4 regions of the Alicyclobacillus fodiniaquatilis genome follow, and region 1 is predicted to be linked to each of the others. Evidence: riboswitches for the same ligand, from Rfam matches in the RefSeq annotation. Region 1 holds a riboswitch; each other region holds the start of a gene.
The links. A riboswitch is a leader RNA that binds a small molecule or an ion and turns the genes downstream of it on or off. The one in region 1 is predicted to bind cyclic di-AMP.
Positions count from the first base shown of each region.

Region 2: another riboswitch for cyclic di-AMP. It lies ahead of ACFSB2_RS26070 (NlpC/P60 family protein); the one in region 1 lies ahead of ACFSB2_RS09700 (APC family permease).
Region 3: another riboswitch for cyclic di-AMP. It lies ahead of ACFSB2_RS03375 (C40 family peptidase); the one in region 1 lies ahead of ACFSB2_RS09700 (APC family permease).
Region 4: another riboswitch for cyclic di-AMP. It lies ahead of ACFSB2_RS07835 (C40 family peptidase); the one in region 1 lies ahead of ACFSB2_RS09700 (APC family permease).

Region 1 is NZ_JBHUCX010000024.1:74,218-79,340, reverse strand. Features, by position in the region: gene tig (trigger factor) at 1-302, opposite strand, end outside; gene ACFSB2_RS09700 (APC family permease) at 779-2,686, opposite strand; cyclic di-AMP (ydaO/yuaA leader) riboswitch at 2,764-2,890, opposite strand; gene ACFSB2_RS09695 (hypothetical protein) at 3,201-3,398, shown strand; gene ACFSB2_RS09690 (hypothetical protein) at 3,757-4,185, shown strand; gene ACFSB2_RS09685 (hypothetical protein) at 4,552-4,689, shown strand.
Region 2 is NZ_JBHUCX010000101.1:3,333-8,455, reverse strand. Features, by position in the region: gene ACFSB2_RS26090 (hypothetical protein) at 162-371, opposite strand; tRNA gene ACFSB2_RS26085 (tRNA-Leu) at 892-978, opposite strand; gene ACFSB2_RS26080 (nitroreductase family protein) at 1,695-2,291, opposite strand; gene ACFSB2_RS26075 (STAS domain-containing protein) at 2,357-3,172, opposite strand; cyclic di-AMP (ydaO/yuaA leader) riboswitch at 3,403-3,532, shown strand; gene ACFSB2_RS26070 (NlpC/P60 family protein) at 3,535-4,275, shown strand; gene ACFSB2_RS26065 (hypothetical protein) at 4,438-4,719, shown strand; gene ACFSB2_RS26060 (retropepsin-like aspartic protease) at 4,938-5,123, opposite strand, start outside.
Region 3 is NZ_JBHUCX010000013.1:55,683-60,805, forward strand. Features, by position in the region: gene ACFSB2_RS03365 (DUF2087 domain-containing protein) at 1-439, shown strand, start outside; gene ACFSB2_RS03370 (GGDEF domain-containing protein) at 503-2,107, shown strand; gene ACFSB2_RS03375 (C40 family peptidase) at 2,187-2,762, opposite strand; cyclic di-AMP (ydaO/yuaA leader) riboswitch at 2,762-2,894, opposite strand; gene ACFSB2_RS03380 (folylpolyglutamate synthase/dihydrofolate synthase family protein) at 3,032-3,340, opposite strand; gene pepF (oligoendopeptidase F) at 3,596-5,123, shown strand, end outside.
Region 4 is NZ_JBHUCX010000020.1:318,020-323,142, reverse strand. Features, by position in the region: gene ACFSB2_RS07845 (AAA family ATPase) at 1-238, shown strand, start outside; gene ACFSB2_RS07840 (HesB/IscA family protein) at 463-762, opposite strand; gene ACFSB2_RS07835 (C40 family peptidase) at 959-1,483, opposite strand; cyclic di-AMP (ydaO/yuaA leader) riboswitch at 1,483-1,622, opposite strand; gene ACFSB2_RS07830 (exosporium glycoprotein BclB-related protein) at 2,164-3,741, shown strand; partial or broken gene ACFSB2_RS07825 (hemerythrin domain-containing protein) at 3,856-4,062, opposite strand; gene ACFSB2_RS07820 (cytochrome c oxidase subunit II) at 4,933-5,123, shown strand, end outside.

The sequences.
Region 1 (5,123 bases):
CCTTGTTCTAGCTGAACGACATCCACACTTGGACGATCCACCGGTTCAATTCCAGCTTCCTCCACAGCTTCTTGATAAGCTTGTGGCAAAAGCAAATCAACCGCGTCTTGGTACAGTGCTTCCACACCAAACTTCGCTTCAAAAATCCGGCGCGGTACTTTGCCTTTGCGGAACCCTGGAATATTTACATTTTTACTCACCTTTTTGAAAGCATCGTTCAATGCGTTGGCAAATCGGTCACTTGCGACCTCTACTTCCAATACGCCAACGTTGACCTCTGTCTTCTCCCACTTTGCTGTCATGAAAAAACGTCCTCCTAACAGTCAATGATCTGCGCATAAGCAAACCACAATCTTCAAATCGCCAACAATATCCTTATATAGCCCGGCTCATGAGGACTGATATAAAGCAGACCCCGCCCCACAGCGCGAGCCTATGTATCGCAAGCTGATGCCCAATCTGCGAAGTGAGCATCCCAGCGTGGGATGCTCACGAAATTGCCAGCGTGGCGTCCCAGAAGGGGCTCAAACCCCTGACCCACAGCTCACTTTAGAAGGCCGATAAAGCCACGTGGCAAGAGTAACCCAATTGGCGTAAATCCCCCGGTTTTATAGGGGTTTGCGATTTTTGATTATCCATTACTTATCATCTTTTGTCAACCGTATTCAGTCTTTGTGCCCGTATCGTTCCCAAGCGATAAGATGCAGATGCATGTCTATACTGATATCTCCAAAGCCGAGTTTCCTGGCGTCGCGCCATCTGCAATACAGGCAATTGATTACTTGGGCAATTGAAAAGGCAATGTGCTTACAACGACTTCACGGTGTCTCAACATCCACGCCCGTATCAGTAACGACGACTGATTATGCAGAATTTGGTGCCACCATTTTTTAGGGATGAATTGACCGATCAACAGTTGGATATGATCAGGTTTCCCGTTTTCATAATTCTCCAGTCTCTTGATAAAGCGAGACAGCGGGATAAGCAGCGAGCGATACTCGCTCTTCACAGTGACTAGGCGACATGGCGCTCCCCACTCCGCCCACTTCTTTTCCATCAGTTCAATAGACTCATCATCAAATCCGATATATAGCGCTACCACATCGGTTGTCGTACTCAAGGCAAAAGATACCGTTTGTCGAACAATCTGGTGGACACTTGACACAAGTACAATCGAAATGACGCGATGCTTCAACGGCGGTGAATGTTCGATATCAATTCGAAGGGCATCTGCCACGTCGTTGTAGTGCTTGCGAATTCGCATCGCCAGAAAGACCAAAATCGGCAGAATGACAAGAACGATCCACGCTCCGCTTGTAAACTTTGTCACAGCAACCACGACGGATACCACCGCGGTTACGATCGCGCCGATCAGATTGATAACCGCCTTCACTTTCCAACCGCGCCCCTTGACCTTCGTCCAACGCCGTGTAAGGCCGAGTTGAGCAATCGTAAATGCAAGAAATACGCCAATAGAGTACAAGGGAATCAGGGCGTTTGTCTGAGCGCTAAAAACCTCTACTAAAAGGATGGACAATGCAGCCAGCACAATCATGCCATTCGAGTAGCCTAGTCTGTCTCCTCGTATGACCAATGCCCGTGGCAGAAAACCGTCGGCCGCAACGAGCGCTGAAAGCTGTGGAAAACCTGTAAATGTGGAGTTTGCGGCCAAGATTAAAACAAGGAACGTGGCCCATATGATGACTTGATAGATAATGCCGTGTCCGAAGTATATCAAAAGCAGTTGCGAAAGCATGGTGTTATTCTGACTGACAGAGACACCCTGTACGTATAAACTGTATGAATAACCAAGCAGTGTGACTGACGTCACAATCCCTAAAGACACGTAGGCTTTTATGGCGCCTGATTTTGATTCGCGGAAAATGGGAACAGCATTCGAAATCGTTTCTATACCTGTCAACGACGAACAGGCCGAACTGAATGCCTTTAGGAGAAGCAACAGCGTCAGCCCTTGAGGGATCGTTCCCCACGTGGGCGTGTGTGTTTGTACAAACCCATGCTTCAATTCATTCGCAAAACCCGTTCCGACCAAAAACAACATGCATACCATAAAGAAGATGGTTGGCGCGGAAAAGATTTTTGCAGATTCGCTCACGCCACGCAGATTGACAAAAAGTATAATCAGTACACAGAGCACCGAAAGAGATGTTTCATGCGGAGCTAAAGCTGGGTACGACGATGCCATCGTCTGAATGCCAGATGAAACCGACACTGCTACGGTTAAAACATAGTCGATGAGCAGCGCGCTTGCAGCAATCAAGCCAACCCATTTGCCCTTAAAGTTATCCTTTGCGATAGCATAGGCGCCACCGCCACTCGGATAGGCAATGACACCCATGATATAAGACGTGATGAGAATGACCAACAACAGAACGGTCGAAGCCGTGATGGGCACAATCATCCATTTCACACCAGGCCCAAGCTTGCTTAATTCCGTAATGCCAGCCTCAGGACCGTACGCGACGGACGAGTACAAATCGGCGGCAAGAATGGGCAACGCAATTCCCCAAAACAACTTCATATGCGATTGGTTCAATTCTCTGGTTCGCAATGGTCTGCCAATCAAGAGTCGCTTTACGTTTCCAAAATTGAATAATGCAAACATCACGGCGACAACAGCCAAACTAATGAGCACGGGGTGCACCCAGGGGATGTCTTTTGTCATTTTTATCTATAACCTCCATTAACTCCTTCTTGATTATTCGTCTCTAGGTTTTTGTTATACATAAAAATGCATAGGAAGCACCCCTCCTGCAACGCCGACGAAGTTAGCTGACGGGTTCGGGTGGCAGTATCACCCGTCCATTTGGATTCACCCCATAATACGTGGTTCCTCCGCTCCCATAGCGGGATTAGGCGTATATCAAATCAACATAGATATTTTACTCCCGTTGTAGAGGATATCAACATGGACGGTTTTTGCGACCTTCATTTACTTAGCGCATTTGGAGCGTGATCGAACCTAGCGTCGTGTGGGAATGAATTTAAGATAGGTGGTTGAGGGTGTTTCGCAAAAAACGACTACAAGATACTCGTTTTTGGTAACGGTTACAAAATTGATGTTCACAATGCAAGCGATTTACACGGAGAAAAGTTCACATTGCAAGCGTTTCACTCCCAACCGCTGTTGGTTGCACAGCCATATACTGTAGTCAACAAGAAGAAAGAGGTGCTGTACCATGCAACCATTCGATACGAAAGCAATGCAATTCGTATACCAAGCTCGGCTAGAATTGGCCGCAAACAATCGCCGTGGTTTTGGGATTGTGAAACCGGCAAACACAAACAACTTTTTCCGCAAGCTGTGGAAGACAATCACTGAACCAAACTCACGAGTCGAAACCAACCGCAAGTTCGGAAAGAAGTCAATTTCCTGATGTAGGGAATTGGCTTCTTTCTTTTTTACGCTTGCACATTTACCTCTACCCTGCTTCACCTCCTATATACGTCACTCCAATCGTGAGAATAAGATCGGCACTTTGGTGCCGTGCCATCCGCAATGCCTTGATTGACTGGCATTTTCATGATTCTGCTTGTGCAGGACGCATCACGCATGGCGGTCTGCAAAAAGCATGCCGCTTTTATTCTGCTTGCACTTATCCATTCAGTTCATTTTTCCGAATCACTACTGAGCGGTCGCTGTTTAAATTCCACCTTTGCACTGGTGTACATGCCCGTACAAGCCTTTTGAAATCCACATAAGATGTGGCATCAAATAAAAAGAGGTGAAAACAGATGACCGCTTTACTTGATGCTCGTACCTCCCAAAACGCCAGCACTGCGGGTTCTATCGCCGTCCCTATCCTTGTAATTGATACACCACAACTATTCGGTCAAGTCGGGTTGAATCTGTACAATGCGCCAACAGACAGCACAATTGACGTACAATTTTCAGGAGTCATTGCGGTACAACTCCCTCTTGCGCTCGTCGCCATCACCATCACAGTTGTCCGTGGAACATTGTCAACTGATCCAGTCGTATTCTCGCAGAGTTCCACATTTGATCTATCCGTCTTGGCGCCGCAAGATATTGCTTTCAGCGGTTCGGATTTCAATGTACCTCACGTTGCCAACCAGCCGTATACCGCATTTATATCCTCAAACCTGCTGGGTACCATTCGTGTAGGTCCTGAAAGTTTCAATGCATCAGCTTACACGTCGTAAATCGTTAGATGAGGTATGGAGCAATTCCATACCTCATCTAAACAGTCCAGGACAAAACCCATCGATTCTGAAGTGGATGATTCGACGTGCTGACACCTCCGCAAATTCCTTGATATTTCACCACTGCAAAAAACGGATCCAACATTGCCGCTCCAGCGACCAAACGCTGATATAGCGATACCACTGACGACATCCCCCATCACAGTCATTGGGCATACAATACTGGCCACACGCCCTAAAATTTCGATCCCGCCCCTCTCTTTCAGCATGAGTACCCAAGGATGTCATCATCAGGGCATTAGCCGTCTCAGGATTGATCGCGCCTTCATATCTTACGTTGAGGATATACGAGGGGAGGGCGTTTTCATGGATGGACTACTTGGTGGATACACACGCTGGGCAATCGTGTTCTTGATCATTTTCGTGCTGTTCTTCTTGCTTGTGCCAGCTGTTGGTTATGGTGCAGCTACCAGCTGTAGCTGTGCAGGTGGAGTCGGATACTAATTAAAATAGGCCCTCACTACCCAGGTGAGGGCTGAGTTTTTTTGACGTGTAAAGGATGTAAACAAGTCTGGATGCCAGAGGAATGCGCCCGGGAATACCAATCTGCGCAGTAAGTTTGGTAACCAGGTGCATCACTTTTCGCATTGGAATCGATTATCCCCACGCGTCAACTCGATCAATTGCAAGTCCTAAAATGTGGCGCGATCCTCAATCCAATTCGAATCAATAAATGGAATAAATATAAAAATTATATATCAAGATAACATATTGGAACTTAGAGACAATAGCCGTCTCAGGATTGATCGGGTCTCCATATGTTACATCCATGACATATCGAGAGGAGGGCATTTTCATGGGAGCGTTTGGAGGATATACGCAATGGGCAGTTGTGTTCTTGATCATCTTCGTGCTCTTCATTTTGCTCGTGCCTTATG
Region 2 (5,123 bases), on a different contig from region 1:
CGCACCAGTGGTTATGTATATTCCGTTGCTCTCACCTGCGATGCTTTACCGGAACAAGTGGCAAACCCACGTCAGGATGACCGTTCAATCTCTGCTTTTTCCGCGTCGAAACCAAAGGGGCCGCCTAGACGGCGGCCAAACCATATCGCACAACTGCCATATTATAAAATCCGTATCTTTGCATTTGCTTTAGCTTTGGATTTTGCTTTACTGCGAGATGAGGAAATCACTCTGTCATTGTTTTTGACAATCACTGTTACATAGAGATTGATTCGATCATTGACCTTGGCAGCTTGCTTTTGCCCCTGCCCCTGGAGTTGCCCCTGAAGCTGACCTTGCAGTTGCCCTTGGAGCTGTCCCTTACGACTCATGCGAACCACCTCACTTTCACAATTAATGAATGCAGGTACCCGTACAAAGAAAACGGACAACCAACCAACTCCACTCGACATTGGCATGTACCCACGACATCCAGCACTGACTTTGACGAGCTGTTCCCAGAAAGTAAAATTTGTGTGGCAGGATGATTACCCGCTTCATTTCAATGTTTTTTGTAGATAACAGGAGTACGATCACGATATGATCATCAGCAGGGAATGAATGGACGCCCGAACTCTGGGCCAAATATAGCGGTTCCTCATCAATGAGATGACAAAATTGGAATGTGAGGATGAAGATAAATGGTACTCATGCTTGTGCTGCTCACTGTGGCTGTAGCCGTCACGAATGTAACTTTTCACGTCATGAAAAAACGCCTTGAAATGCGCCTGCACGGCCAAAATCAAGGTTAAAATTATCGCTTGAAACACCTTGGACTAAAAAGCACACAAAGACAATTAGATGAAAAAAGCGCTACTCTCGATTACTCAAGAGTAGCGCTTCAACCTCAATTGGTGCGGTCAAGAGGACTTGAACCTCCACGGGGTTGCCCCCACAAGAACCTGAATCTTGCGCGTCTGCCAATTCCGCCATGACCGCATGTCTTATTTACATTCAACACATATCAAATTACACACATCAATGTTTTCAGGTAGACATCGATATCAAATTCAAACAGTTGTCTGTTCTCTCAAACACACCAAAAGTACTGTCAACGTTTATGAGTATACATGCTTTGATCTTAAAATGCAACTATCATTTCACACGATTGCTCAATTGTTTTTTGATGGTGGTCCTCCTCCACCTGCATGTAAAAATGATGAGTGTACACCTTCACGTGATCCATCCTCCCTATGTCTTCTAACCCAAAAGACGTAACAAAACTCAGACCTCCGGCTGATTTCGCGCCATCAAGAAAAGGTTAAGATGCTCTTAACACAAGGAGGCGACATGAAATGAACGAATATGTCTCCATGCAGCTGAGCCAACTGCAACTTTTGGCTATCGAAAAAAAAGCCCTTGACTTGTGGAAATATCAAGGGCTCAAGTTTTTTTCTCTTAAAGATACGAAATAGATAAAAACAAATTTGCGAAGCACGCTCATATAAAGCAGTTAAAAATGAAAGCCGTGCTCTACATGACTTTCTGCAGACACGGCTTCATGTTGATTCTCCACTCCTGAGCTTTCCCCAATCTCACTTTCGCGCTCAGTAAAAACATGTGTATATACATCTTTAATTTAATTGAAATCAGGGTGTGCTGTCAAACAAGTGTACTGAAGGATAACCTGATATCATTCTTTGTTCCATACAGGATTAAACATTCATCGTGCCTTCAAACATGCGCTCGCTCACTGGTTTGCGTCCATTAGGCAGTTCTCTTGCTTGCAACTGCTCTGGAAGCGCATCCTTTTCGCCTTGATAACCAATGGCGACAAGCGCTTGAACTTCAAATTCATCCGGAATATGTAGGAGTTTACGTGCCATCTCCTTATCAAATCCCCCCATGGCATGGGTGACCAATCCGAGTTGATTTGCCTGCAACGCAAAATTTGCCCAAGCAGCCCCTGTGTCAAAAGCATGAAATCTATTTGCTTGCCCCTTCTGATTTAAAGTAGCCGAGACAAACAAAACAAGTACAGGCGCACGCCTCGTCCACAATTGGTTGCCTGGAGCAATAAACTGGTCAAAACGTTTCAAATCTTCATCGCTCTTCGCCACAATAAAGCGCCACGGTTGTTCATTCGATGCTGATGGCGCCCAGCAAGCAGCTTCAAGTACTGCGTACAAATCTTCATCACGAACTTTACGATCAGCGAATGAGCGTGGTGACCAACGATTCAAAAACAGCGAGCTGACAGGATATTCAGCTTTTCGGTGCGCTTTCACCACATTTGTCAGTTCTTCCTGCACAAAAAATCCTCCTTCAGCCAGATGGGATGGGCTGTCCATCTCTTCACTTCAAATGCCCTGCCACTTTATATCATGTACTGCTTGAGCACCTGTTGCAATGTTGACTTTGTCTCCACCTTGTCAGAAATATCGATCCCCAATGAAATGAGCGTATTGGCAATGCCAGGGCGAATACCTGTGATGGTCGCCCGGCAACCGAGCAGATTGATACCTTCAATAATGTGGAATAGATGACCCACGACCGCTGTATCCATATAAGGGACACCAGACACATCAATAATGATGTGTTCAATTTTCAGATTTGCAATTTGCGTGAGCGTCTTTTCTTGAATGGTCTTGGCCCGGTGTGTATCGATCATACCCACCAACGGCAAGATGGATCTCGTCTCCGTAAGCGGAATCACAGGAACACTCAAATCCTCGATGATCTCGCGCTGAGCATTCATTTTTTCCTCGTTGTAGCGCGTGTAACTGATAAAATAATGATTTAGAAACCTATCTAAACCATGAGCCAAATCGCGTTGAAAAGCAAAAATATCCTCCACGTCGACTTCCACGTGTTGATGATACACATATTGAAAATCCCAGAGGCATTTGCGAAACCCTTCCGTGAATTCCATTATCAACGGAATTGGATGTCCGTTTTTCGCAATATTATAACCAATACGCTCTCCTAGTAAAACTAAATCGTCTATTTTCGCTTGCAACAGCAAATCTAATAATTCGTCGATCACATCATAGACTGCAGCCATATTTGTATCGCGGTTTTGCAGGTACTCCAGTCCTTTAGTAGACTGAAGCATCATTTCCTTGTGAAACATATCCAGATTCAATGACATAAACTCCGCAAAAGTTTGGCCTGGTTTGAACTGCAAATTCACGCCGGATCCCCCATATCTGTCATACACCGCGCAATCGATACGCGCCATTTTTCACATACAGATCACCATACATCAGTCATTTCTACACCGCAATCAGACAGCACATGAAACCATGCAAAAATACACTGATTGCAACTACATCTGACCTTCACAACCCACCATAATCATACATCAAAACCATCATTATTATAATTACCCTAGCTCATTTCCATGGTAATCTAGCCATCATAACGAAACCAAAGCCGAATCCTGGACAACAGGTACGGGGGATATCCTCATATAGGGGTGAACGTGTTTCGCACAAGGGCAACTCCTGCCCAAACCCGTCAACTAACCTCGGAGGCAAAAAGGAGGAAATTAATTTGCATCGCAAAACGCTTATCGCTGGTTTAGTGTCCATCTCAACACTCGCTTCGCTCGGTGCGCCCATTGCTATGGCATCCACGACGAAATCTGCCGTTACAGTGCTTCACAATGCTTATCTGATCTCCGCACCCAAGACTGGTTCCACCAAGCTTAAACTTGAACGAATCGGCACACAACTCACACTTGAATCGGGCAGCAACAAATACTGGTGGCATGTGAAAGATCCGAGTGGCAAAGTAGGCTATATCACCTCGAATACATACTATACAGCGCAGGCGGAATCCTCATCTGTGCAACTTCCTCCTGGCATTTCACTGGATCCTTCCATTACGCCAATCGCATCGGTCAACGCAACCTCAACTGCCAAATTTAACGCAATCCTCAAAGTCGCCAAAAGCAAACTAGGCACACCTTATGAGCTGGATCACAACGAGGACCGCGGCCAAACAGGTTTTGATTGCTCCAATTTCGTAGAGTATGTCTACCATCATGCACTTGGCTATCTGTTTTCAACTGCGTCGAAGACCCAATACACATCCGTGGGCACCAAAGTCGCGATTTCAAAGATGCAGCCCGGCGATTTATTGAGTTTTGATGATGGTGGTCATAGTGGGATCTACATCGGCAACAATGAAATGATTCAATGTGGCGGTGGGCTCGGCAAAGTAGGCTATCTCAGTGTGGCACCTGGTTCATATTGGTATAAACATCTTTCCGCTGTCAAACGGATGTACTAAGCATAAAAACGCCCCCTCAAGCTCGTGGGGGGTGCTTTATCCCTTCTTGCACTCTTCAAGAAATCGCCACTGTAGCGACCTCGTTTGCCCTTGCATTTCACCCGATTAAGATATAGGATTCAGAGCGATACTTGTTTTATATGTTCAAAGAGGTGAAGATTGTTGTTGCACTTGCTTTTGCAGTTTGTATTTTGGGCCATTTCTGTCATCATCATTGGGGTGATGTGTTTTGCCGCCTATTCATACTATAAAAACAATCAAAAATTGAACAATGATTATTTCGTTTTGTTAAAACAACTACAAGAAAATCCAAACAATGCAGAAATCAGAAGTCGCGTTTTCGAATCCGGACGGCGGTATTACAAAAATCGCCAAACAGGCATTGACTTGAGTATAGAATGGGACATCAAGAATCACGTTGCAGAATCGAACACGCCCAATTGAACTGGGTTTGTCCAGCTCGATTCATATTGAGAATTTTATGTGCATTTTTCACCTAGTATTGGGTATTTTAACAAATGCGGTAACGGCGAGGGCGATTCCCGTGTATACCATGTACCATGTGGCACACCTCAAACCACATTATTTAAATAAGTGTATCATGACCGAATCAGCTCTCCGCCGAGTATCGTCAATTGGCTTTATCACCCTCGCTCAAAAGGTTACGCCTGCTCAATCGTAAAGGTTTGCGTTGTTGGGTCAACGACGAGCAACAGTTGATTGTCGACAAAAAAGCGCAGTCCGAACAACCCTGTACTTGAGAAATCGGGATCGACAATGCAAGGCACGTTCTCAAACACATGCGCGCCCACGTTCAGTGTACAGACCGACTGGTACGCTTCAACCTC
Region 3 (5,123 bases), on a different contig from region 1:
ATTGCGAGCGGCCGGCGTCATCGACGAAAGACGGGACAAAAACACAATTTTCTTCTCCTTAAATGAAACATTGTTTAAGCAAAACGCTTTGGCCGTTTATGAGCGCTTTTTTAAATCATCGCAAGAGGGAGAGACCAATATGGAGGAACAGGAAAAGTTGCGCCATGCAGTCATTCGAAATTTCTTTACTCTGGAGGGCAGGCTGGTTCAAATTCCTTCACAGCGCAAGAAAAAATTGATTGTGTTTGAACATTTGCTGCGCGAATTGCAAGTGGGAAAGAAATACCCGGAAGCGGAAATCAATCAGTACATCGAACGATTTCACAGTGATTATTGCACCATTCGCCGCGAGTTTATCATTAATCACTATATGTATAGGGAAAACGGGATCTATGAATTAAACCCACCGGAAATGTGGGTGGATTGGCGGAAACTCTAGCAAAGCCGTTTGTATTACCCACCTGACAGGCACTGCTGTATGGATAGAAAGATGTTATAATTCATGGCGAGCTTGACAATTCCATGTCAAGAAACGCCAAATGAACTACGAGGCGGATTATTTCAAGGTGGGGAGCTAACTACTATCGTGGCGATGGACAACAATGGCACGCATTTGAGTGACCGGAGTGTGATTGAACGTTGGATATCACAGTTGTACCAAGCGACACAAACCTTAACGCGCGCGGATTCTCTGGCGGAACTACAAGTTGCGTTCCTGCGCACGTTGCCTTTTGAGGCTTCAAGTTACTATCGGATGGAGGAAAGTTTAGGATTGGCATTCAGAGAGGCTGTTCATATCGCTTCTCTCAATTCGTTGGAAGATACATATGCGGTAAATCAATCGTCCTATGCTGAAATATTGCTAGAGCGCGTTGGGTTGGATGATGCATCGCACATCATCTCTCAGGGCTGGGCACAGGCAAAAGTCAATTTTGAAATTGCGATACAGACACAGGTATTCGCCTGTAGTGCAGACGGTTGGTATACCGTTCCCATCATTCATCAGCAAGCGGTTACAGGGATGGTTTGTGTCTACACAGCCCGTCACTTTTTTGATGATGCGCAGTTTATCGATGCCTTTGCGTCCTATATTTCGCTGTTTGTGCGATTGCTGATGAAACATCAGTTGATTCAAACGGTGGAACGGGAAAATCAAGTGCTGGTCTGGATGCATGATTTGTCCCAGTTTGTGTTGCATGTCGAAAATGAGCAGCAGCTTTGGCTCCATTTTCGGGATATGCTGGCCGACATTGGCCAGTCCGTCGGCGGCGTGTACGTGCTTCGCAGCGAAGATCATTGGACGGTGGCGGATGTCTTTGGTATTCTGGCGCCATACAAGGAACAAATTGCAGTGGATATGATCCCGTGGATTGAGCAGCGGATCGGTGATCATTGGCGATCCCGCCGTTTGATATGGACACCACCAAACAAACGAATTTTGCCGCCGTATGTTCGGGAAGAATCATCGGCAGGTGCTGGTTTGTGCTATTACGTCGGGGATGAAACCACACTGTTTGCTGTGCTGACGCTGTATTTCGAATCTTCCGATGTCGTGATTAAACGATTGATTCCCAATCTCTTGGAAACGCTTTCTATGGCCCATCAAGTGGTTGCTCAAAGGCGGCGTTTGAAATATTGGGTCAATCATGATCCGCTGACAGGTATTTGGAATCGTCGTGCGCTTCATCATTTCATGGAAGTGTATTTCAGTCAGCCTTCTCCGCAGAGGATGTTGTTCATGTTGTGTGATCTAGATGGCTTCAAGGCGCTCAATGATTCTGCGGGACATGAAGCTGGAGATCAACTGCTCTGTCAGTTTGCTCATCATCTGCAAAGCGCTTTGACGGCCAAGGAACATGCGACGCGTTTAGGCGGTGACGAATTTGTTCTGGTTTTAGAACATGACAGATGGGACGTTGCAGCGAACGCGCGCATAGACGCCATTCTGCAAGCGTCGCCCTTAGCGGCATCTGGTGTGTCCTCCTCCGTGGGCGTGATCCTCTTACCAGATGAGGCGCATGATTTTTTCGCTTGCTACAAATTGGCAGATGCACGTCAGTATATGAGCAAGCGCAGTGGAAAAAATAAAATCACAGGCCCAGAATAAAAACAGGACATGTGACAGTCTTTCCATCACATGTCCTGTGGATGCTGTATTCAGCTGTATGCACAATGGTGTTTGAGCTTTAGAACATTCGGCGTACGGCCGAGATGTGCTTGTACCAATAGGAGCCAGGCTTCAACGACAAGTAGCCGACTTTGCCCAAACCGCCGCCGCATTGGATCATTTCACCGTTGCCGATGTAAATTCCGACGTGCTTCCCTTTTTCAAATATGACCAAATCGCCTGGTTGCATGTTGGAGCGTGCGATTTTCCAACCGACGGAATGATATTGCACCTGTGATGCACCGCTCATCTTGTAACCGAGCGCGTGATTGTAGACGTAAGCTGTATAGTTGGAGCAATCAAAACCGTATTGACCGCGGTCTTCATTGTGGCCCCATTCATATCGTGTGCCCAATTTGCTTTGCGCGACACTCAGGACGGCACGGAATTTTTGCTTTGCTGTAGCTGTGCGCGCCGCTTTGGGTTTGATGTTTTTATTGTACGTTACACCAGGTGGCAACGCCGTGGACGTCGTATGAGTCACCTGGGCGACGTCTGACGCTGTAGTGGCAGGCGCAGCAAAGGCAATGGACATGCCAAATACGGCTGTGATCGAGAAAGAAATCACCGCTGAAGCTATATGTTTAATTTTCATTATATCCTCCTAAGTGCCTCCGAGGTTAGTTGACGGGTTCGGACTGGAGAGCGCCCGTGTGGAATCCACATTCACCCCAAAAAAATAAAATATCCCCCGTACCTGCCATGCAGGATTCGGCTGTTTTGTTGTTGTCTACATAGCGTAACATGTCTATGCAGATTTTCATTATGAGAATGGAGGGCGAGATTACATTTTGTGGATGTTGCGGTGGTGGAGTCTTTTGATTACGTCATCGTGGATCCGTGTCTTGATCCCGTGAGGCTCAATCATGATTTCAAGGCTTCCTCGTTGAAGCGTATTCGGTTTGTGAATTTACCAATATTGGGTGAGGTGAATAGTCCGACACCATAGCCGCACTGCGCAAGCACGTGGGCCAAATATGCGCAAGTGGACCCTTTGCCATTCGTGCCGGCGACGTGGATGAACTTTACTTCCGTTTCGGGGTTGCCTAGCTCTTTTAACAAAAAGCGAATTCTCTGTAATTCTGGCACGACGCCGAAACGCTCCAAATTAGAAATCCATTCTATGGCTTGCGTGTAGTTCGTCAAATGTTGGTTCAATTGTGTTTTCGTCATCGGTAAAACGCCTCCCGCCGTGGAGCAGTTGTGCCACTCAGCGGCACAGTATCTTTAACTTAGATTACCATGCATGAACTGCTTACCTTTAAAATTCAAAAGAGTCGAGTCGTTTATCACAAAAGGTTCGTCTATAATGGAAATAGTTTTGGGAAGCGAAATATTTTGAGCCTTCAACAAAGCAGGACGGAAAGGGCTTTGTACAAATTCTCCACAGGGCTGATGGTGATTTATGTTGAAAGGGGCATATTTTTGATGGGAACACGTTTCACGCGTTCGGAAGTGCCGGTTGAAATGACTTGGAATTTGGCGGATTTGTTTCCTTCGGTGGAAGCATGGGAAACGGCGCTTGCGGAGGTGGCCGAACAGGCCTCCACGGTGACCGCATACAAAGGACGGCTTGGCGAAGGCGCGTCAGCGCTTCTCGACTGCCTATCTGCTCATGAAGCTTTGCAGATGCGCATTGTGCGCGTTGCGACATACGCGTCGCTGCGTGCGAATGAAGATGGGACAAATCCGTTGAATCAGGCCAATTCTATGCGCCTGGGCGCGACCATTTCGCAGGTGCGCGAGGCATTGTCCTTTATGGACTCCGAAATTTTGGCGCTGCCCGATGGCACGGTGGAGCGGTACTTGGCAGAGGAACCGTCTCTTCAGGCATTCGGCCGCTTCTTGGACGATTTGCTGGCATACAAGCCGCACATGCTCTCCGAGGAGACAGAGCGCGCGCTTGCCGCGCTCGGTGAAGTATTCGGCGCGCCACACACCATTTATCAGCGGAGCAAGCTGTCGGACATGCAGTTTGCGCCGATTGAAGATCCCGAATCTGGCGATATGCTGCCAGTCTCCTTTGCGCTGTATGAAGATCAATATGAACTGACAGCCAATACGGAGATTCGCCATAAGGCGTACGATTCATTTGTCAATACGTTGCGTCAGTATCAGCATGGCATCGCTGCGACATATGCCACAGAGGTCAAAAAGCAAGTCGTGCAAGCGCGGCTGCGCAAGTATGAATCGGTCACGCATATGCTCCTGCAACCGCAACATGTGACTATTGAGATGTACAACAACCAGTTGGATATCATTCAGAATGAGTTGGCCGTTCACATGCGCAAATTCGCGCAGTTGAAACAACGTTTGCTGGGACTTCCACAAATGAGGCACTGTGATTTAAAGGTGCCCATCGACGGCGGCTTTAATCCGGCCACCACATTTGCCGAGGCGTCGAACGTCATTCTCGAAGCGTTGTCGATTTTGGGGCCTGAATACACGGCCATCATCGAAACGGCGCTTGCGGAGCGCTGGGTCGATCTCGCTGATAATGTTGGCAAGGCGACAGGCGCGTTTTGTTCCAGTCCGTATGGCGTTCATCCTTATATATTGATGACCTGGACCGATAACATGCGCGGCGCGTTCATTCTGGCGCACGAATTGGGCCACGCTGGCCATTTCGGTCTGGCAAATCGCTATCAGCGCATCATGAATACACGCCCGTCTACGTATTTCATTGAAGCGCCCTCCACCATGAACGAACTGATCCTCGGTCAGCACATTCTGGATAAATCGGAAGATCCACAGATGCGTCGCTGGGTGATAACTCAGTTCCTGAATACGTATTACCACAATTTTGTCACACATTTATTGGAAGGCGAACTGCAACGCCGCGTCTACAGCTTGGCAGAGGCTGGAAAGCCGATCACGGCGAATGTGCTCTGTGAACAAAAAGGTGAGCTATTGCGCAATTTCTGGGGAGATACGGTCGAGATCGACGAGGGTGCAA
Region 4 (5,123 bases), on a different contig from region 1:
TGAATTCGTCCACAAGATTGCGAATCAGTTGTTGAAGCAGGGAGATCTGACTGGCGAGGAAGTTGAACAGATTTATGTGCGACTGTATGGCCGAAACCGGCCAGAACCATATGAGATAAAGCAGCAAGCCTTTTGCGTTTCGCATGCAGCGAAGGCATCGGAAAATGATGAGGAGTTCAACGAGGATTCCGAACAAAACCCGTTGGTAGAGTTGACAACATCGTTTGAAAGCCAATAAGGAACACAATTATCGACCTGGAAGCGAGCTAGGTTTACACTTTATGACCAACTGTTTCCGTTGTGTCCGGCGGTTCGAACGCATCAACATTCATCAAAAAAGCGCGCGATGGCGCGGCTTTATAAAAAGAGATCGCTCTTTTGAGTGATCTCTTTTAGCGCAAGTACAACTTGATTGCACTTGAGTTTCACCCAAGCAACGAGTAGGGTGTCTGATATGTTCTATCAATGATGGTGGTGATGCCCTTTCTGCGGATTTGTGATGGAAAAACCGTCTTGAGTTGCGTCGTAATCAATGACAATGCCATTCAAGAATTCATGATTGCTTTCAAGCAATACTTCAATTCCAGGTGTCGTCGCGTTGATTAAATCATCAGGTTTTTGATAATCAAGACTCATCCCGTAATGGGCATGATCCCCGTGCGCGTGAGTGACATAAACCCGCAGTTTTAAATTCTTATCCGTTTGTTCTCGGAGAATACTCAGTATCTGCTTCTTAGCTGATGGTGTGATTTTGCACTGCATCAACGATTCGCCACCTTATTTAAATTTAAGTTCTATACTATCATAACAATCTGTCAAATTTGCTCCACGGCCTCCTCTGCGATATTCACAACACGAGATGCTTTGTGACCAATCAAAAAGCCATTTATATCGCCTGCATGTATGTAATGAAAAAGGGCTCAACCATGTCTTGGTTGAGCCCTTGATTTCTCCGTGTTTAGTACATTTTTTTGACTGCGCTTAAGTGTTTATACCAGTAAGAACCTGGTTTAACGCTAAGATAGCCCACTTTACCAAGCCCACCGCCACATTGGATCATTTCTCCGTTACCGACATATATACCAGAATGACCGCCGTCATTGAATGACAATAAATCTCCAGATTGCATATCGGATTTCGGTTCATCATAACCGACAGATGTATACTGTTTCGTGGAGAATGTTGTAATTTTATAACCTAGCGCATGATGATAAACGTAGGCTGTAAAATTCGAACAGTCAAAGCCATATTGTCCACGATCTTCGTTGTGTCCCCAGATGTACGGTGTGCCCAATTTGCTTTCTGCCACTTTCAGAACAGCGTCTGTCTTCGCCTGAGTTGATGCATTCTCACTCGCCAACGGAGTCATGTTATGATCGATGGTCACACCTGGTGGCAATGTTGCTGCCATTGCGATCGATGTGCCAATGGAAAATACACACGCCATACCAAAAAATGCAGAAATCACGCTTTTCTTATTCAAATTATTCCTCCTTGTGCCTCCGAGGTTAGTTGACGGGTTCGGTGGAGAATGCCCCTACCTGTTTGTTGTGGCAACCAGGATTCACCCCAAAAAAATAAGTCCCCCGTACCTGTATCACAGGATTCGGCATGATTGTTTCGGAACCTATGTTATCACGGTGTTTTGTCAATGGAACTAGAGGATTAGTGGATAAAAAAGAGGATGATGGTGGTAGTGGAAATTCATTCAGATGTGGACGATATGCGGTCAACCGCTTGGCCACGTCGATGGCGCACACTCCAAAGTAAGCGTTCAGGGTCAAGGCGTTTCCGGTACGCTTTTTTAGGTGATTACTGCGTTTTCGATACCAAATGTGGTTGTTCAGATTTTGTTAAGATCTAAAGAATATAATTGAATTTGGGCTTAAGGAGAGACTGATGATTTCTAGACATTTGTATCCTGACTCAGGCTTCGGTATTCGCTGATGTTCATTTTCATTTAATGGAGACCAAAATTCTTAACCTTTCATGTCCTCGGGATTCTTTGTTAGTTTTAAATCGTGCGTATGTAGATTCTGAAGTCCAACTCAAATCGTATGACCAAGCATGGGGGAATGTCAAGTCTAACTAGTTGAAAATCTGGTTTTGGATCATATCGTTATAAGTCATTTTTTAGATTATTTGGAAAGAGGGTTATATTGGGTGAAAAGAAAAAAATGGGCAAATGCGATCAACTTGACCACAATGGTTTCGAGTCTCGTTGCTACTGCCGTGATGGACGTAAATACCACATTTGCTGCGACAAGTTCCAATACGAGCAATTACCAAGTCTCATCTTCAGTCAATGGTCATGCGTTGGGGAAGACTCAAGCATTCACGCTACATAAAACCACTTATTATTCTACGGATGAAGTTATCACATTGTTGGGATCTGTCGGTTTGGAGCCACAGTGGACTGAGACCAACGGGCAGTTTTCGCTGAAGCTGACCAGCTCGACGAAACTTGCTGGGAAAGTGAAAGTGCTCAATGGCAAAACGGGAAACGTGAATGTATATGTGAATGGGACGTTAGTGGCTACACATATTGACAGTGTTGTTCGACAGAGTGGCGGAGAACAAGTGAGATATCTGCCATTGTGGGACATTCAGCAAGTGCTCAAAGCCATCAATATGAAATCGACGTGGAACGGAAACACGAAGGCTTTAAAAGTACAGGCGCCGCATTTTTATGGTATCCCGGGACCGACTGGTGCAACGGGAGCCACGGGAGCAACCGGCGCGACAGGCGCTACCGGACCGCAAGGGCCAACAGGCACGACCGGATCACAAGGATCAACAGGGGCGCGTGGTAGCGTAGGACCGACAGGTGCCACGGGATCGCAAGGAGCCACGGGACCGACAGGTGCCACGGGATCGCAAGGAGCCACGGGAGCGACAGGCGCCACGGGATCGCAAGGGGTCACAGGGGCCACCGGATCGCAAGGAGCCACGGGAGCAACCGGAGCCACGGGAGCAACCGGAGCAACCGGAGCCACGGGAGCAACCGGAGCCACGGGAGCAACCGGAGCCACGGGAGCAACCGGAGCAACTGGAGCCACGGGAGCAACCGGAGCCACGGGAGCAACCGGAGCAACCGGAGCAACTGGAGCAACTGGAGCAACTGGAGCAACTGGAGCAACTGGAGCAACTGGAGCAACTGGAGCAACTGGAGCAACTGGAGCAACTGGAGCAACTGGAGCAACTGGACCGTCAGGTTCAGGTGCAGGCTCAATCATTCCTTTTGCATCGGGACTTCCAGTTGATATGACCACGGTCGCTGGTGGTTTACCTGGTACGGTGAGCCTCGTCGCTGATGGCAATTCTGTTACAGGTGTTTCCTTAACTGGTGGGACCATCGATCTCACTGGAGGCCCGAGCACGTTGCTCGATATGGCATTTTCAGTTCCACGCGATGGAACGATTACATCCATTGATGCGTATTTTAGTTCGACAGCAGCCCTCAGTCTTGTGGGAACCACAGTTACAGTTACAGCCCAATTGTACAGTTCGCCCACACCGGATAATACATTCACTGCGGTCCCTGGTGCGACTGTCACATTGGCTCCGGCGCTTACCGGCGTGCTTGCGATTGGGACTACAAGTAACGGAATTACGACAGGTTTGTCCATCCCAGTGACTGCGCAAACACGTCTATTGTGGGTGATTTCATCAAGCGCTGCAGGTCTTAGCTTGGTGGATAATGTAGAAGGATATGTAAGTGGAGGAATAACCATTAGTTAAATCGGCTTTTTGAGACCCGTTAGATACTTATATCGGTGAACCACATTCTACCTAAACAGCAACAGGCGCCTTTTCTGTACGTCAGAAAGGGCGCCTGATTTCATCCATACCTTGTTATCCATCTTCAGTTGTGCGTTCTTCTTTGTGAATGTGGATGCGAAGCTGTTCGCCGAGTTTGGACATTTGCTCATCTCTGTGTTCTTCACAAATCTGGCTGATCAGACTACGTATTTTTACGTGTTCAATCAACAGCTTCGCAATCTCCGCGCGTGCGAGCGGCGCATGCTTGGCGAATTCAGGCAATAAAATTTCTTCTTCCTCACGAAAGTGATCCCACCCTCTATTGTTCCAGAACGTCTATATCTTTTCCTTGAGCACATCAGTTACTTCTTGTTGCCGAATCAATCATTGCGCAAGGACAAGCGCATGATGATGGTGTCGCGATAGCGGTTGCAGTGCTGGCTGTCTCTTTGCGGGTTTGTCGGCCATATGATATTTCTCCCCTTCAATGCGTGCGATTGTTCCACTTATTTGTTTGCATGCCTTCTGAACCACGCCTTTATTATATCGACGCAAATGCGTTTCAGGCAGACGCAATCGGAGGATCCTACATGGTCTGATGGGGTCTAACAAACTCATTTGTGTATCGACAAAAGAAAAACGCATCTCATGTATGAATCAGCGCATGACTAGGAAACATATCCCATGTAATATGGGGCATGCCGGAATTGTAAATGAAATACAAAGAGGTGATCGCTGTGGAAAGGGATGCGAATAAGGGACTTGGAAAAGTCTATTGGTCGATCATTCTTACCGTTCTTATCCTATTTGCTTTAGCAGGGGTACTTTGGTGGTATGACGGATACATGCTTCATGGACAGTAAAATCCCAGAGAGGAAACGGGGGAGAACACGCGCGTGCACAAATCAAGAAATGAAATTAAAGCCAGAAAACGGAAAATCAATGCCAGAATCGCCACCATTGCGATCATTGGCGTAATTGTCTTGTTCCTATTGCTCGAATTCCAGGAATTTGTACACCTTAGTTCCAGACTGTTGTATTGGAAACATTAGAGTCGACATGCGCCCCGTGTCAGCGGAAGTATGAAGATATGAGTCAATGAGGGCAGACAGATGGTCTGGCAGCGACGTGCTGGCTTTATGTTCAGCAATGGAAAGGAGTTTAACGTGCATGAAATTTTTACGGTTCCCACCACCGGGCAAGATGGCGCTTATTCTGATTCCGTTTCTTTTGACCGGGTGCGGAGAACGGTATTTTCTTTTCAATACTGCGGGACCTGTCGCGGAAATTGAACGCAATTTGATCTATACGACATTTGTCTTGACGGCGATTGTCGTCATCCCGGTCATCGCCTTGATGTT